DNA from 3 places in the Kitasatospora sp. NPDC086801 genome. Region 3 is predicted to be linked to each of the others. Evidence: predicted binding sites of a transcription regulator. Region 3 holds the regulator's gene; each other region holds the start of a gene.
What was found. The regulator HrcA, encoded in region 3, represses chaperone genes, less so after heat shock. The targets are predictions, from matches to a motif close to TTNGCACTCNGNNNNNCNGAGTGCNAA.

Region 1 (5,465 bases), on a different contig from region 3:
GTCAGCACCGTCGCCGCCGCCACCGCGCAGGCGGCGATCCGCCCGCGTCGGCGGACCCGGTACCAGACCAGGCCGACCAGCACCGCGCAGGTGATCGCCGAGGCCATGGCGTGCCCGGACGGGAAGGCCGGGCCGCCGGCGTGCGAGACCGGGTCGGTGAAGGAGGGCCGTTGGCGGTCGACGGCCAGCTTCAGCGCCCACTGGCCGCCCCAGCCGACCAGGGTCTGGGCGGCCACCCAGCCGGCCAGGACCCGGGCGCCGATCAGCCAGAGCCAGACGGCCGCGATGCCGAGCAGGGTGCGCATCGTGACCGTGCCGCCGATGTCGGAGAGCGTCTGCACCGAGGCGGTCCAGATCCGGTGCCGCCGGGCGAAGGTGTGCAGTTCGCCGATCCAGCTCTGGTCGAGCTGTTCCAGCGGGCGCCAGTGCCGGGTCACCAGGGTGGCCAGGAGGCCGAACAGCGCGGCGCAGACCACCGCGAGCGCCGAATCCCGCAAGAGGCGGCGGTGACGCGCAGTGACAGCGGTCGAGCTGTTGGTCAGGTGCATGGCTGACACCTTCCCAGTGTCCCGGGCCGATCGGGACCACGGGTGATAGCGATTCGGCATCGTTTGTGGGGAGAACCTGCGTGCGCCGGGGTGTGGGCACCGGCGGGAGCCGGGGGCGCACGGGAACGCGCGCGCCCGCTCCCGGGTTTCACCCTGTACGGCGGCGTGCGCGGGTGCGACGAGTGACGGAATCGCTCCGAAACGGTCGCGGCATCGGCACCGGAGGTGCTCGACCGGTCACCCAGTGTCCATGACCGGGGTGAAAACCGGCAGGATACTGCATCGCGGGGAAGAATCTGAGTGACTTGGGAATGTTGTCCGGATTCTGGTCGTTGGATCGTTACGTGTGAGCCCCGCAGGGCCCGCACTTCTTGCCCTCTCGGGGCAGGCAGGCAGACCTCGGCAATTCCAGCAAAGGGAGCAAGCATGGCCACCCGTGCCGTCGTTCGCGACAGGGCCGACCGGACTCGCGCGGCCCGCCCGACCAACCTTGAGGCCGACCGCGACCTGGTCGGCATGTACCTCGACGAAATCGCCAGGACACCCCTGCTCGATGCCGCCGAGGAGGTCGAGCTCTCGCTGCGGATCGAGGCCGGCGTGTACGCCCAGCACCTGCTGGGGGAGGGCGAGTTCCCCGACGGCGTCAAGCGCGAGGAACTGGAGGCGATAGCCGAGGACGCCGAGCGCGCCAAGGACGTCTTCATCCGCTCCAACCTCCGGCTCGTGGTGGCGGTCGCCCGCCGGTACCCGCGCAGCGGCCTTCCGCTGCTGGACCTCATCCAGGAGGGCAACGCCGGCCTGGTGCGCGCCGTCGAGAAGTTCGACTACGCCAAGGGTTTCAAGTTCTCCACCTATGCCACCTGGTGGATCCGGCAGGCGATCACCCGGTCGATCGCCGACCAGTCCCGCACCATCCGGCTGCCCGTGCACCTGGTCGAGGAGCTGGGGCGGATCCGGCGGGTGCAGCGGGAGAAGTCCAAGGAACTGGGCCGCGAGGCCGAGCCGGCCGAGATCGCGGCCGAGCTGGACACCACCGAGGCCCGGATCAAGGACGTGCTGGACTGGGCCCGCGACCCGGTCAGCCTCAACATGGCGGTCGACGATGAGGGCGAGACCCAGTTCGGCGACCTGGTCGAGGACACCGGGGCGACGTCCCCCGAGGACGCCGTGATGGTCATGCTCCGCCGCGAGGAGCTGGACGGCCTGATCGGGCGGCTGGACGACCGCACGGCCTCGATCATCCGCTCCCGCTACGGGATGGAGGACGGCCGCGAGCGCACCCTCACCGAGGTGGGCAAGCAGCACGGCCTCACCCGCGAGCGGATCCGCCAGATCGAGAAGCACGCGCTGGCCGAGCTGAAGAAGATCGCCGACCACGCGGGCTTCGAGGCCGCCTGAGAACCCGAGAAGCTGCCTGCGGCCCCCATCCACCACGGGCCCTGGTGCGGAGCCCTCCGCACCAGGGCCCGTGGTGTGCCACGGGGCTCTTAGGCTGGAGGGACAGGACGATCCGGACGGCAGTCGACGGGAAGCGGAAGTGAGCAGGGTGAGCGAGCAGGGGCAGGAACGGGAGCAGCAGGAGCAGGGGGCACAGCAGGAACGGGAGGGGCGGCCGGCGGCGCCGAAGGCCCGGCTGGTCTTCCGGGACCCACTGGACCAGCAGTCCCGGGACGACACCGACACCGGCTGGGGCGAGCGCCCCGGGGCGGGGGAGAGCGGTGGGCGGGGGCTGGACTGGTACCTGAGCCAGCGCCCGCCGCACCACGGGGACTGATGGAAGCGAGCGTGCTCAGCGCTGCGGGGTGACCAGCGCGTCGCGGATCTCGGTGAGCAGTTGGACCTCCTTGGCCTCGGCCTCCGCCGCCGCCTCGACGGGGCTCTTCCGCCTGGCGGCCAGCCTGTTCATGGGCACGATCAGGACGAAGTAGACGACGGCTGCGGTGATCAGGAACTGCAGTACGGCGCTGAGCACCGATCCCCACAGGATGAGGATCCCGGACGTGACCTCGCCGGTGGCGTTCAGCTCGCAGGGCCCCTTGAGGCAGGAACTGTAGGACGCCAGGTCCTTCGTTCCGAAGACGCCGACGATCGGATTGATCACACCCTTGACGAAGGCGTTGACGATGTTGGTGAAGGCCGCGCCGATGACGACGGCGACGGCGAGTTCGACGACGTTCCCACGCAGCAGGAATTCCTTGAAGCCTTTCATGCCGCCGTGAACGACGAAGTCGTTGCCCGGTTACGGGTGATCTTCGATTGCCCCGGACTGACAACCCGTCCGGCCCACCGGGCCGCCCGGGGGCGGCGGCAGTCCGGCCCGCGCGGGCCCGACCGCGAGTGCCGCGGCCACCGCGAGCAGCACCAGCGCGGGCACCCCGGCCCGCCGCCGTACGGCGTGCCGCCAGCGCCGCCACCCGCCGGCCCCGCGCCGGATCGGCGGGAAGCGCGGTACCTCCCGCCGGGGTGGCACGGTGGGTGCGGGCAGCGGGACGGAGAGGCTCATGGTCGTCATGGTCACCACCGGGGGTCGTAGGGGACCGCCCCTTCTGCGGGCCGGTCGTTCTCTGGCGACCCCCACGATGTGCGCCGCGCGCCGCTGCGGAAAGCCCTTATCCGCAGCCTGTGGACAACTCGGCCCTGTGGATGACTTCGTACACCCGCACGAGTGCATCCGGCCCGCCCGGGATGACGAACCGGATGACGAACGGAATCACGAACGGAATCACGAACGGGATCACGAACGGGATCACGCACGGAATCACGCACGGAATCACGAACGGAATCACGCACGGAATCACGAACGGAATCACGAACCGGATCACGAACGGAATGACGGAAAGGCCCGCCGCCCCGCGAAGAACGCGGGGCCGACGGGCCTTTCCGATGCGCTGTGCGTCCGGCGCCGAGGTCAGCTCGCGGCCGGAGCCGGGCTGGAGGAGCCGGAAGAGCTCGAAGAGCCGGAGGACGAGGACGCCGAGGACGCCGAGGACGACGCCGGGGTCGAGCCGGACGACGACGCCGAGGAGCCGCCGGAGGCGCTGGCGCCCACCGTGCTGCTGGAGGACGAGCGGCTGTCGGTGCGGTAGAAGCCCGAGCCCTTGAACACGACGCCCACGGCCGAGAAGACCTTGCGGAGCCGTCCCTGGCAGTCGGGGCACGTGGTCAGCGCCTCGTCGGTGAACTTCTGCACCGCCTCCAGGCCGTTGCCGCACTCGGTGCACTGGTACTGGTACGTGGGCACTTGTCTTCCTCCTGGCACTCTCGCCTGATGAGTGCTAACGATGGTCAATGATGCGGCATTCCGCTGGATCAGTCCAGCGACTCCGATGTGAGATGAGCCGTGGTCGAGCCGCGCACGCTCCGCCACCGCGGCTTCGCACCGTGCACCACCGCGTGACCGCTCAGCCCTTGGCCGCGCCCACCAGCTGTGTCGCGGCGCCGCGTTCCGGTGCGGCCGCGACCACCGGGCCCGCCCCGCCCGGCGCGGTCAGCAGGTGCCGCAGCGACACCAGCGCGACCAGGCCCAGGCCGGCGCCGGCCACCGGCACCAGGAAGCCGGTGGACGGCCCGTGGCCGTCGATCAGCCGCCCGGCCGCCATCGAGCCGATCGCCAGGCCGAGGCCGATGGCGCCGGTCAGCCAGGTGAACGCCTCGGTCTTGGCACCGTCCGCGACGAGGGTCTCGACCAGGGTGTAGCCGCTGATCAGGGTCGGCGCGATGGCCAGGCCGCAGACCAGTCCGGCGACGGAGAGCGCGACCAGGTTGGGCATCGCCCAGAGCGTGGAGCAGCCCAGCACCAGCAGGGCGTAGCTCATGATCATCCGCTGCTGCACGGCCCGCCGCCAGGCGATCACGCCGTACAGCACGCCGGCCACCATCGAGCCGCCGGCGAAGATCCCGTACACGGTGCCGGCGGCGCCGTGCTGCCCGACCGAGTCGGCGAAGGCGTTCACCGAGACCTGCATGCCGCCGAACACGGTGCCCACTCCGAGGAAGGCCCCGGCCAGCAGTCGGACGCCGGGGGAGGCGAGCGCGGAGGCGCGTCGCACGCCGGGCTGGGGCAGGATCCGGGCGGGCGCGGTGCGCCGCTGGGCGGCGAAGGCCAGGCCGCCGACGAAGGTCAGCGTGGCCTCGGCGACCAGTCCGGCCGAGGGGCTGACCGAGGTGGCGACGGCGGCGGCCAGGATCGGGCCGATCACGAAGGTGAACTCGTCCGTCACGGACTCGAAGGCGAAGGCGGTGCTCACCCTGGCCGCGGACGAGGCGGACGCGCCGTCCGCGGTGAACTTGGCGACCCAGCGGGACCGGACCATGGCGCCGATCTGCGGAACGCTCGCGCCGGCCGGGGCGGCGGCCAGGAACAGGCTCCAGGCCGGTGCGTGGCCGAGCGCCAGCGCGATCAGCGCGCCGACCGAGGCCGCGTGCACCACGACGGTCGGGACGAGGACGGCGGTCTGGCCGTACCGGTCGGCGAGCCGGCCGGTCTGCGGGCCGATCAGGGCCTGGGCGACGGCGGCGACGGCCGCGACCGTGCTCGCGGTGCCGTACGAGCCGTGGGTGTCCTTGACGAGCAGCAGGATGCCCATGCTGAGCATCGCGTACGGCAGCCGCGCGAGGAGCGCCGGGGCCAGGAACGTCCAGGCGCCGGGCGTGCGCAGCAGCGTGCCGTACCCGACCCGCACGGGAGCGGGGGCGTCGGTGGTGCCGGTGGCGGGGGTGGCGTTCGCGGTGTCACGCGGGGTCGCGGTGTCCGCGGGGTTGTCGACCGTTCGGCGGGCCGTCACGGTCGGTCCTTCCTGCTGCCTGGTAGCGCGGCAGGGCATGGGATGGCCCCGACGGCGCCGAGAGTCGTCCTCTCGCGCGTCGACCGGGGTAGATACCGGGCCGGCCCGGCGTGGTGGCCGAGGTCCGGACCGC
Region 2 (5,465 bases), on a different contig from region 3:
TCACCGTCACCCACCACCCGGCGCCGGGCGACCGCGACGGCGAGGTGCTCTGCGACGCGGACCTCGCCGTCCTCGGCGGCGCCCCGGAGGCGTACGCGGCGTACGCCTCCGCCGTCCGCGCGGAGTACGCCTTCGTCCCGGAGCCGGACTTCCGCGCCGGCCGGGCCGCCGTGCTGCGCCGACTCCTCGCCCTGCCCGCGCTCTACCGCACCCCCACCGCCCGCGAGCGCTTCACCGACGCCGCCCGCGCCAACCTGACGGCCGAACTCGGCGGCCTCGAAGGTTAGGGCGTGTCCGCCCTAGGGCAGCTCGCCGACCGGCGCGACCACCGCGCCCTGCTTGCCGCACACCCAGTGCGGCTCCGGCCCCAGCTCGGGCTCCACGCCGAGCGCGTGCGGGTCCCCGTCCACGGCGCAGGCGGTGCACAGCGGCCAGCGCCCGTACGCCTCCAGCAGCGCGTCCTGGACGTCCTGGGCGACCAGCCCGAGCACGTACTCGGTGCCGTCCGGCCACTGCTCCAGCCACCAGCGGCGGTGGGTCACGGCCTGCTCCACCAGGGAGACGACGGCGGCGTCTGCCACGTCCCGCGCGGTGAGGTCGGCCAGGATCTGCGCCCGCGCGTTGTGCAGTGCGGTCTCGATGTCGTCGGAAGCCATCTGTCCATTCTGCGGTAGAACGCCGTGTGGGCGGCCCCCCGAAGGGGACCGCCCACACGATCAGGAACCAGCCGATCCGATCATGCGATCAGGATCAGAAGTCCATGTCACCGCCCGGCATGCCGCCGCCGGCGGCCGCAGCGGCCTTCTCCGGCTTGTCGGCGATGACGGCCTCGGTGGTGAGGAACAGCGCCGCGATGGAGGCGGCGTTCTGCAGCGCGGAGCGGGTCACCTTGGCCGGGTCGATGATGCCCTCGGCGATCAGGTCGACGTAGGTGTTGGTGGCCGCGTTCAGGCCGTGACCGGCGGGGAGGTTGCGCACCTTCTCCACCACGACGCCACCCTCCAAGCCGGCGTTGGTCGCGATCTGCTTGATCGGGGCCTCCAGCGCGACCTTGACGATGTTGGCACCGGTGGCCTCGTCGCCCTCCAGCTCCAGCTTGTCGAAGGCGACCGAGGCCTGGAGCAGCGCGACGCCACCACCGGCGACGATGCCCTCCTCGACGGCGGCCTTCGCGTTGCGGACGGCGTCCTCGATGCGGTGCTTGCGCTCCTTGAGCTCCACCTCGGTGGCCGCGCCGGCCTTGATGACGGCCACGCCGCCGGCCAGCTTGGCGAGGCGCTCCTGGAGCTTCTCGCGGTCGTAGTCCGAGTCGCTGTTCTCGATCTCGGCGCGGATCTGGTTCACGCGGCCGGCGACCTGCTCGCTGTCGCCGCCACCGTCGACGATGGTCGTCTCGTCCTTGGTGATGACCACCTTGCGGGCGGTGCCCAGCAGGTCGATGCCGGCGTTCTCCAGCTTGAGGCCGACCTCCTCGGAGATCACGGTGCCACCGGTGAGGATGGCGATGTCGCCGAGCATGGCCTTGCGGCGGTCGCCGAAGCCCGGGGCCTTGACGGCGACGGACTTGAAGGTGCCGCGGATCTTGTTCACGACCAGGGTCGACAGGGCCTCGCCCTCGACGTCCTCGGCGATGATGACGAGCGGCTTGCCGCCCTGCATGACCTTCTCCAGCAGCGGCAGCAGGTCCTTGACCGAGCCGATCTTGGAGTTGGCGATGAGGATGTACGGGTCCTCGAACGTCGCCTCCATCCGCTCCAGGTCGGTCGCGAAGTAGGCGGAGATGTAGCCCTTGTCGAAGCGCATGCCCTCGGTGAGCTCAAGCTCCAGGCCGAAGGTGTTGCTCTCCTCGACGGTGATGACGCCTTCCTTGCCGACCTTGTCCATGGCCTCGGCGATGAGCTCGCCGATCTGGGTGTCGGCGGCCGAGATGGAGGCGGTGGAGGCGATCTGCTCCTTGGTCTCCACGTCCTTGGCCTGGGCCAGCAGCTGGTCGGAGACGGCGGCGACGGCCTTCTCGATGCCGCGCTTCAGGGCCATCGGGTTGGCGCCGGCGGCGACGTTGCGCAGACCCTCGCGAACCAGGGCCTGGGCGAGCACGGTGGCGGTGGTGGTGCCGTCACCCGCGACGTCGTCGGTCTTCTTGGCGACCTCCTTGACGAGCTCCGCGCCGATCTTCTCGTAGGGGTCCTCGAGCTCGATCTCCTTGGCGATGGAGACACCGTCGTTGGTGATCGTGGGGGCGCCCCACTTCTTCTCCAGCACGACGTTGCGACCCTTGGGGCCGAGCGTGACCTTCACTGCGTCGGCGAGCTGGTTCATGCCACGCTCAAGGCCGCGGCGAGCTTCCTCATCAAAGGCGATGATCTTGGCCATCAGAAGTGGTCCTCCGGGACACGGTCGACTGCTCGGACCAAGGGGTGCCCGCGACGGACGGCCCTGGTGTGCGGGGGTCCTTTCCCCTACCGCTCCCGGGGGCCTCACCGACCCGGTCCGCTGTCACTCTCACGCTGTGAGTGCTAACGCCAATAATTAGCACTCGGGGTGGTCGAGTGCAAGCCCAATCGCGATCCCGCGAGCCGCCCGGGGCGCTCCCGCCGGCCCGCGCAACTCCCCGCCGGGGAACGCCGACGGGCCCGTACGACGCGTGTCGTACGGGCCCGCCGAGAAGCGAGTGGTCACCAGCCGTGGGCCGCGCCGAGCTCCTGGGGTCGGAAGGGGGTCACACCGCGGCGCGGACCATGTCCGCCTGCGGGCCCTTCTGTCCCTGGGAGATCTCGAACTCGACCCGCTGGCCCTCCTCGAGGGTGCGGTAGCCGTCCATCTGGATCGCGCTGTAGTGGACGAAGACGTCCGCACCACCGTCGACCGCGATGAAGCCGTAGCCCTTCTCCGCGTTGAACCACTTGACGGTGCCCTGAGCCATTCCGAACTCCCCTAGTGCTGTGCTGGCCCTTCACGCGCCCGCAGGTCGCGGGCCCGGGTCTGGTTTGAAGGCCGGCCCGGGGAACCCCCCCTGGGCGCAGCCGTGCACGCCGCAGCCCTCCGCCAGGGGCACCTGACGGCGCCCTGTGAGCGGGTGATTACGTCGACCGCGGCTGAATGTATCCGGATCGACGCCCTCTGCAACAGGGTCAGCTGCGGGGAATTCCGGCACCGCGCCAAGGGGCAGGACGGGCTAAACCGGGAGGAATTCGGCATTTCACGCCGGACATAGCGGACGGATTACTACAAATCCCCGCGGGAATTCTGACATCTGCCTGACATGTTTCACGGCCCAGGCGCCCGACCGGTCCCAGCGGCCGGACGACCGTCCGGCGATTCGCGGGTGAGGATGGGGGGAAGCCCTGTTCCCAACCGAGCCACACTCTACTCCGACTTGACCCCGCCATATTCCCGCCGAAATACGACCGGCCGCCCGCGGGTACGGAGAACGGAATTCCGTACGTGCGGACGGCCGGTCGGACGAACGGCGCGGGCGGCGTGCCCCGGTCCGGGGAGCGGCTCAGCAGCCGCCGGCCACCGCCGGGATGATCGAGACGCTGGCGCCGTCCGCGATCCCGGTCGCCAGGCCCTCGGAGAAGCGCACGTCGTCGTCGTTCACGTAGACGTTGACGAAGCGGCGCAGCTTGCCGGCGTCGTCCAGGATCCGGGCGGCGATCCCCGCGTGGTTCTTCTCCAGGTCGGCGATGACCTCGCCCAGGGTGGCGCCCTCGGCGGCCACCTCGGCGGCGCCGCCGGTGTAGGTGCGCAGGATGGTGGGGATACGGACGTTGGCGCTCATGGTTCTCCTAGCGGGTGCGCAGCGGGGCGGGGGTGTTCAGGCGGACGCGAGGCCGGCGTCGTGGAAGGACGCCAGGGTCGGGCGGATGACGGCGGTCATCCCGGCCCCGGCGACGGCGTCCAGGGTCTTCAGGCCGTCGCCGGTGTTGATCGCGACGGTCTCCTTGGCCGGGTCCAGCTGCCCGGTCTCGACCAGCTTCTTCAGCACGCCGACGGTCACCCCGCCCGCGGTCTCGGCGAAGACGCCCTCCGTCCGGGCCAGCAGCCGGATCGCGTCCACCACCTCGGCGTCGGTGACGTCCTCGACCGCGCCGCCGGTGCGCCGGGCGATGTCCAGCACGTACGGGCCGTCCGCCGGGTTGCCGATCGCCAGCGACTTGGCGATGGTGTCCGGCTTGACCGGGCGGATCACGTCCTGGCCGGCCTTGAACGCCGCCGACACCGGCGAGCAGCCCGCCGCCTGGGCGCCGAAGACCCGGTACGGCCGGTCCTCGACCAGGCCGAGCCTGATCAGCTCCTGCAAGCCCTTGTCGATCTTGGTCAGCTGGGAGCCGGAGGCGATCGGGATGACGATCTGCTCCGGCAGCCGCCAGCCGAGCTGCTCGCAGATCTCGTAGGCCAGCGTCTTGGAGCCCTCGCCGTAGTAGGGGCGCAGGTTGACGTTGACGAAGCCCCAGCCCTCGCCGGCCGGGTCGCCGATCAGCTCCGAGCAGAAGCGGTTCACGTCGTCGTAGTTGCCCTCGATGCCGACCAGCTCGCCGCCGTACACCCCGGCCATGACGACCTTGCCCTGCTCCAGGTCGTGCGGGATGAACACGCAGGACTTGAAGCCGGCCCGGGCGGCCGCCGCGCCCACCGCGCCGGCCAGGTTGCCGGTGGAGGAGCAGGAGAGCGTCGTGAAGCCGAAGGCCCGCGCGGCCTCGATGGCGCAGGCCACCACGCGGTCCTTGAACGAGTGGGTCGGGTTGCCCGAGTCGTCCTTGATGTGCAGCTGCGCGGTGAAGCCCAGCTCGCGGCCCAGGTTGTCCGCCTTGACCAGCGGGGTCCAGCCGGGGTTCAGGTTGGGCTTGGTGGCGACGTCGGCCGGGACGGGCAGCAGCGGCGCGTAGCGCCAGATCGAGCTCGGGCCGGCCTCGATCCGGCGGCGCAGCTCCTCGGCGCCCTCGCTGCCGAAGTCGTACGCGATCTCCAGCGGGCCGAAGCACTCCAGGCAGGCGAAGCTCGGACCGAGCGGGAAGCGGGTGCCACACTCCCGACAGGACAGCGCGGCGGCGGGGCCGAGGTCCACGGATGCGGGTGCGACGGTGTCGATAGCCATGATGGCGGAGGCCTCTCTCCTCATCTTCCCCGTGGCACGGTCGCGCCACAGGCCGGAATTGGCACCTGTCCCGCCGGGGCCTGTCGACAGACAGCCGCGCGAGAAGGTTGCCGGGACGTCAACGGGCCGTTCCCTCAGTCCCTCTGGATGAGCTTGTGAAATTGTGGTGGTGCTCAACGACGACCCCGGCGTGCAAAGGTCCGGCCGCTGTACGAAGACTGTATCCGAAGGCGTCAACCCCGAATGGGATCGTCCGCCACGCGAGATGGCGCGTCCCACCGACCCCGCCGAGGAGAGTCCCGTGCCCGCCGAACCGACCCCCGCGCTGCTCCCGCAGGCGGCGTCCTGGCTGCGCCGCCGCTCGTGG
Region 3 (5,465 bases):
GCTGCTCGGAGATCTTCGCCAGCTGCTCCAGCCGCTTCTCCAGCGTCGGGTGGGTGGAGAACAGCTGCGAGGCGGTCTCCCGGGCGCTCAGCGCGGGGGCGAAGTAGAAGGCGTTGTAGGGCTGCGCCTGGCGCAGGTCCTTGCTGGGGATGGCGGCGATCTGGCCGGTGACCTTGGTGAGCGCGGAGGCGAGGGCGCTGGGCCGGCCGGTGAGCTGGGCGGCGGCGCGGTCGGCGGCGAGTTCCCGGTAGCGGGAGAGGAGCCGGGTGAGCAGGAAGCTGATGGCGTAGACGACCATCGACACCAGCGGGATGATCAGGGCGGCGATCGCCGCGTTCTGGTCGTTGCTGTTGCGGTTGCCGCCCATGAATCCGCCGTACACGGCGATCCGGGTCATGGCCCCGGCGAGGACGCCGAGGAAGCCGGCGATGGTCATCACCGCGACGTCCCGGTGGGCGACGTGGGACAGCTCGTGGGCGAGGACGCCCTCCAGTTCCTCGGGTTCCAGCCGGCGCAGCAGGCCGGTGGTGACGCACACCACGGCGTTCTGCGGGTTGCGGCCGGTGGCGAAGGCGTTCGGCATGTCGTTGTCGGCGACCGCCACCCGGGGTTTGGGCATGTCGGCCAGCGCGCAGAGCCGGTCGATGGTGCCGTGCAGTTGCGGGTACTGCTCAGGGGTCACCTGGTGGGCGCCCATCGCCCGTTCGGTGATCTTGTCGCTGAACCAGAACTGGGCCACGAACAGCCCGCCGGAGATCAGGACGATCAGTGGCCAGGCGCCGCGCAGCAGCACGATCAGCAGACCGGTGAAACCGACGTACAGCAGCCCGATCACGAACATCGTCACGACCATGCGGCCGGTCAGACCGCGGTCGGGCGCGAAACGGGTGTGCTGGCCCGAGCTCGACATTGCTTGCTCCTCCATTCGCCGTCGTCTTCGATGCTGCCACCCGGACGGCCCCACGGCACCACCCCCGCGCCGGGAACTGCGGGCAGGATCACTCCGGCCGGGCCGTTCCTGCCGTTGGGCCCGGGCCTTACACTGGCAGGTACGGTTTTGGCACTCGCACGTTCAGAGTGCCAAAGCGGGTGCCGGAGCCGGGGTCGTCCCGGAGCGGGCAGCAGCATGCGTGACACGAACGGACAACGTGCGAAGACGGAGGTGTGTGCCCCATGGCCGGTGAGGTTCGCCAGCTGGACGACCGCAAGCTCGCCGTGCTCCGCGCGATCGTCCAGGACTACGTGGGCACCGAGGAGCCGGTCGGTTCCAAGGCCCTGGTGGAGCGGCACAACCTCGGAGTCTCCCCGGCGACCGTCCGCAACGACATGGCGGCGCTGGAGGAGGAGGGCTACATCCACCAGCCGCACACCAGCGCCGGGCGCATCCCCACCGACAAGGGGTACCGCCTGTTCGTCGACAAGCTCGCCGAGGTCAAGCCGATGAGCGCCCCCGAGCGCCGGGCGATCCGGCACTTCCTGGACGGCGCCGTCGACCTGGACGACGTGGTCATGCGGACGGTGCGGCTGCTCGCCCAGCTCACCCGGCAGGTCGCGGTGGTGCAGTACCCCTCGCTGTCGCGGTCCACGGTCCGGCACATCGAGCTGGTGGCGCTGGCCCCGACCAAGGTGATGCTGGTCCTGATCACCAACACCGGCCGGGTCGAGCAGCGGATGGTGGACTGCCCGGGCCCGGTCGGCGAGACGGTCCTGGCGGACCTGCGGGCCCGGATCAACGTGCGGGCCGTCGGCCAGCGGCTGCCGGACGTGCCGGGGTTCCTGGAGGAGCTCCCGGCGGGTTTCGAGCAGCCGGACCGCCCGACCGTCAGCACGGTCCTGGCGACGCTGTTCGAAGCGCTCGCCGAACAGAACGAGGAGCGGATCATGCTGGCCGGCACGGCCAATCTGACCCGCTTCGGGCACGACTTCCCCCTGACCATCCAGCCGGTGCTGGAAGCCCTGGAGGAGCAGGTCGTCCTGCTCCGCCTCCTGGGTGAGACGGCGGACGCCGCGATGACGGTCCGGATCGGGCGGGAGATCGCCTACGAGGGGCTGAATTCCACCTCGGTGGTGTCGGTCGGTTACGGTTCGGGCGACGAGAGCGTGGCCAAACTGGGTGTGATCGGTCCGACCCGGATGGACTATCCGGGCACAATGGGGGCGGTGCGTGCGGTGGCGCGGTACGTGGGTCAGATCCTGGCCGAGTCGTAGCACAGGCCGCCGTCGGACCTCCGGCGGCGGTGTCCAGTCGCAGCACTACTACAGGCGGAACAAGCGGAGCATTTGGTGGCCACGGACTACTACGCGGTACTCGGCGTCCGACGGGATGCGGGGCAGGACGAGATCAAGAAGGCCTTCCGGCGCCTGGCACGCGAACTGCACCCGGACGTCAATCCGGACCCGAAGACGCAGGAGCGCTTCAAGGAGATCAACGCCGCCTACGAGGTGCTCTCCGACCCACAGAAGCGCCAGGTCTACGACCTCGGCGGCGACCCGCTCTCGCCGGGTGGCGGGGGCGCGGGCGGCTTCGGCGCGGGCGCGGCGGGCTTCGGCTTCTCCGACATCATGGACGCCTTCTTCGGCGCCGCGGCCGGCCAGCGCGGCCCGCGCTCGCGCACCCGCCGCGGCCAGGACGCCATGATCCGGCTGGAGATCACCCTGGAGGAGGCCGCCTTCGGCACCACCAAGGAACTCCAGGTCGACACCGCCGTCACCTGCACCACGTGCAGCGGCGAGGGCGCGGCCCCTGGCACCTCCGCGCAGACCTGCGACATGTGTCGCGGCAAGGGCGAGGTCTCCCAGGTCACCCGGTCGTTCCTGGGCCAGGTCATGACCTCCCGCCCCTGCCCGCAGTGCCAGGGCTTCGGCACCGTCGTGCCGACCCCGTGCCCGGAGTGCGCCGGCGACGGTCGGGTCCGCGCCCGGCGCACCCTGACCGTCAAGATCCCGGCCGGTGTCGACAACGGCACCCGGATCCAGCTGGCCGGCGAGGGCGAGGTCGGCCCCGGCGGCGGCCCGGCCGGCGACCTGTACGTCGAGATCGCCGAGACCACCCACACCGTCTTCCAGCGGCGCGGGGACGACCTGCACTGCACCGTCACCATCCCGATGACGGCGGCGTCCCTGGGCACCCAGGTGCCGCTGCAGACCCTGGACGGGCTGGAGGAGGTCGACATCCGGCCCGGCACCCAGTCCGGGCAGTCGATCCCGCTGCACGGCCGCGGCATCACGCACCTGCGCGGGGGCGGCCGGGGCGACCTGATAGTGCATGTCGAGGTGCAGACGCCCAGCAAGCTCGACGCCGAGCAGGAGGACCTGCTGCGCCGGCTCGCGGTGCTGCGCGGTGAGGAGCGGCCGTCCGGCCAGTTCGCGCCGGGCCAGCAGGGCCTGTTCTCGCGCCTCAAGGACGCGTTCAACGGCCGATAGGCCCCCAGGGCGGGTCTGACAATTCGCGTCGGATCAGCGCGCGGCGTCGCGTGCCCGGCGGGAATTGTCAGACCCGCCCTAGGCCTGTCCGGGCCGTCCGCGCGGGGGTGCCGGGGTCCTGCCCCGGCACCCCTTTCGCGTTCCCGATCCGCTCCCACCCCCGGAGGTTCCCCGCATGACCGCCCCCGTCTTCGTCGTCGAGACCGAGCGGATCGCCGCTGCCACGCCCGGCTCCGTGGTGCGCCTCGACGGGCCGGAGGGGCGGCACGCGGCCGCGGTGAAGCGGCTGGCGGCGGGCGAGGCGGTGACCCTCGCCGACGGGCTGGGCCTCGGGGTGGACGGGACGGTCGCCGCGGTGCTCGGCAAGGACGCGATCGACGTCACGGTGGCCGCCGTCCGCCGGGAGCCCGAGCCGGTACCGCGGATCGTCGTCGTCCAGGCGCTGCCCAAGGGTGACCGCGGCGAGCTCGCGGTGGAGACCATGACCGAGGTCGGCGTGGACGTGATCGTCCCGTGGGCCGCCTCGCGCTGCATCACGCAGTGGAAGGGCGACCGGGGCGCCAAGGCGCTCGCCAAGTGGCGGGCCACCGCCCGGGAGGCGGGCAAGCAGTCCCGTCGGCTGCGCTTCCCCGAGGTGCGCGAGCCGGCGACCACCCGGCAGCTGGCGCCGCTCCTGGCCGGGGCCGCGTTCGCCGCCGTGCTGCACGAGGAGGGCGCCGAGCCGCTGGCGCTGGCCGCGCTGCCCGGGGCCGGGGACGTGGTGCTGGTGGTCGGCCCGGAGGGCGGGGTCTCCCCGGAGGAGCTGGCCGCCTTCGCCGAGGCGGGCGCCGGACCGTACCGGCTGGGCCCCTCGGTGCTGCGCACCTCCACCGCCGGGGTGGCCGCCGGCGCCCTGCTGCTGGGGCGCACCGGCCGCTGGTCGTAGGGCACTTCCCGTGGATCGGGCCGCGCCCGCCGGTGGGGCCGGAGTCTGCGGAAACCGGCGCGCGTCGTGCGCGTACGTGCCTACGCTGACCGCGTGACGGAACCCCTGAGCACCTCTGCGGGCGCCTACCTGCGCCATCCCCATCTGCACGGTGACCTGGTCACCTTCGTCGCCGAGGACGACGTCTGGCTGGCCCCGCTGGACGGCGGCCGGGCCTGGCGGCTGACGGCCGATCACCTGCCGGTCCACCACCCCCGGTTCGCCCCCGACGGGCGGCACATCGCCTTCACCTCCACCCGGGACGGCGCGCCCGAGGTGCACGTGGTGCCGGTGGACGGCGGCCCGTCCCGGCGGCTCACCCACTGGGGCAGCGACCAGACCGAGGTGCGGGGCTGGACGGCCGACGGGCGCCCGATCGCCCTCACCACCGCCGGCGAGGCGACCCTGCGCCGCAGCTGGGCGCACGCCGTGCCGCTGGACGGCGGCGAGTCGGTGCGGCTGCCGTACGGGCCGATCGGCGGGCTCGCCTTCGAGCCGGGCGGCGACCGCGTGCTGCTGGGCACCGTCAACAACCGCGAACCGGCCTGGTGGAAGCGCTACCGGGGCGGCCGGGCGGGCAAGTTGTGGATCGGCCGGGACGAATTCGTCCGCGTCCACGAGGAGTTGGACGGCCAGCTCGACTCTCCGCTGTGGGTGGCCGGCCCCCTCCTGCCAGGAGGCAGGATCGCCTTCCTCTCCGACCACGAGGGCGTCGGCGAGCTGTACTCCAGCCGCCCGGACGGCTCCGACCTGCGCCGCCACACCACGGACCCGGACGGCTTCTACGCCCGCAACGCCACCACCGACGGCACCCGGGTGGTCTTCCACCGGGCCGGCGACATCTGGCTGCTGGAGGACCTGGCGGGAGCCGCGCCCCGCCGCCTCGACATCCGGCTGGCCGGCCCGCGCAGCGGCCGCCGCCCCCGCCCGGTGCACGCCGCGCACTGGCTGGAGTCCGCCGCCCCCGACCGCACCGGCCGGGCCGGCGCCGTGGTGGTGCGCGGCGACGTGCACTGGCTGACCCACCGGGAGGGCCCGGCCCGGGTGCTGGACGAGACGCCGGGGGTGCGCGGGCGGC

Region 1: ACIPLC_RS31160 (FmdB family zinc ribbon protein) is a predicted target of HrcA. The motif match lies at 3,801-3,827, and genes of this name have one in related genera.
Region 2: groL (chaperonin GroEL) is a predicted target of HrcA. The motif match lies at 2,530-2,556, and genes of this name have one in related genera.

Annotation. Positions count from the first base shown of each region.
Region 1 covers NZ_JBIVAX010000041.1:64,045-69,509, forward strand. Annotated here, with positions in the region: gene ACIPLC_RS31130 (phosphatase PAP2 family protein) at 1-548, opposite strand, end outside; gene ACIPLC_RS31135 (sigma-70 family RNA polymerase sigma factor) at 975-1,946, shown strand; gene ACIPLC_RS31140 (hypothetical protein) at 2,086-2,322, shown strand; gene mscL (large conductance mechanosensitive channel protein MscL) at 2,338-2,757, opposite strand; gene ACIPLC_RS31150 (hypothetical protein) at 2,788-3,051, opposite strand; gene ACIPLC_RS31155 (hypothetical protein) at 3,158-3,370, opposite strand; gene ACIPLC_RS31160 (FmdB family zinc ribbon protein) at 3,457-3,789, opposite strand; gene ACIPLC_RS31165 (MFS transporter) at 3,950-5,332, opposite strand.
Region 2 covers NZ_JBIVAX010000019.1:6,706-12,170, reverse strand. Annotated here, with positions in the region: gene ACIPLC_RS20575 (hypothetical protein) at 1-287, shown strand, start outside; gene ACIPLC_RS20570 (hypothetical protein) at 300-656, opposite strand; gene groL (chaperonin GroEL) at 751-2,373, opposite strand; gene ACIPLC_RS20560 (cold-shock protein) at 2,720-2,923, opposite strand; gene ACIPLC_RS20555 (MoaD/ThiS family protein) at 3,503-3,781, opposite strand; gene thrC (threonine synthase) at 3,818-5,098, opposite strand; SAM riboswitch class I at 5,116-5,252, opposite strand; gene ACIPLC_RS20545 (glucosyl-3-phosphoglycerate synthase) at 5,400-5,465, shown strand, end outside.
Region 3 covers NZ_JBIVAX010000002.1:274,894-280,358, reverse strand. Annotated here, with positions in the region: gene htpX (zinc metalloprotease HtpX) at 1-910, opposite strand, end outside; gene hrcA (heat-inducible transcriptional repressor HrcA) at 1,174-2,208, shown strand; gene dnaJ (molecular chaperone DnaJ) at 2,284-3,423, shown strand; gene ACIPLC_RS04660 (16S rRNA (uracil(1498)-N(3))-methyltransferase) at 3,599-4,348, shown strand; gene ACIPLC_RS04655 (PDZ domain-containing protein) at 4,442-5,465, shown strand, end outside.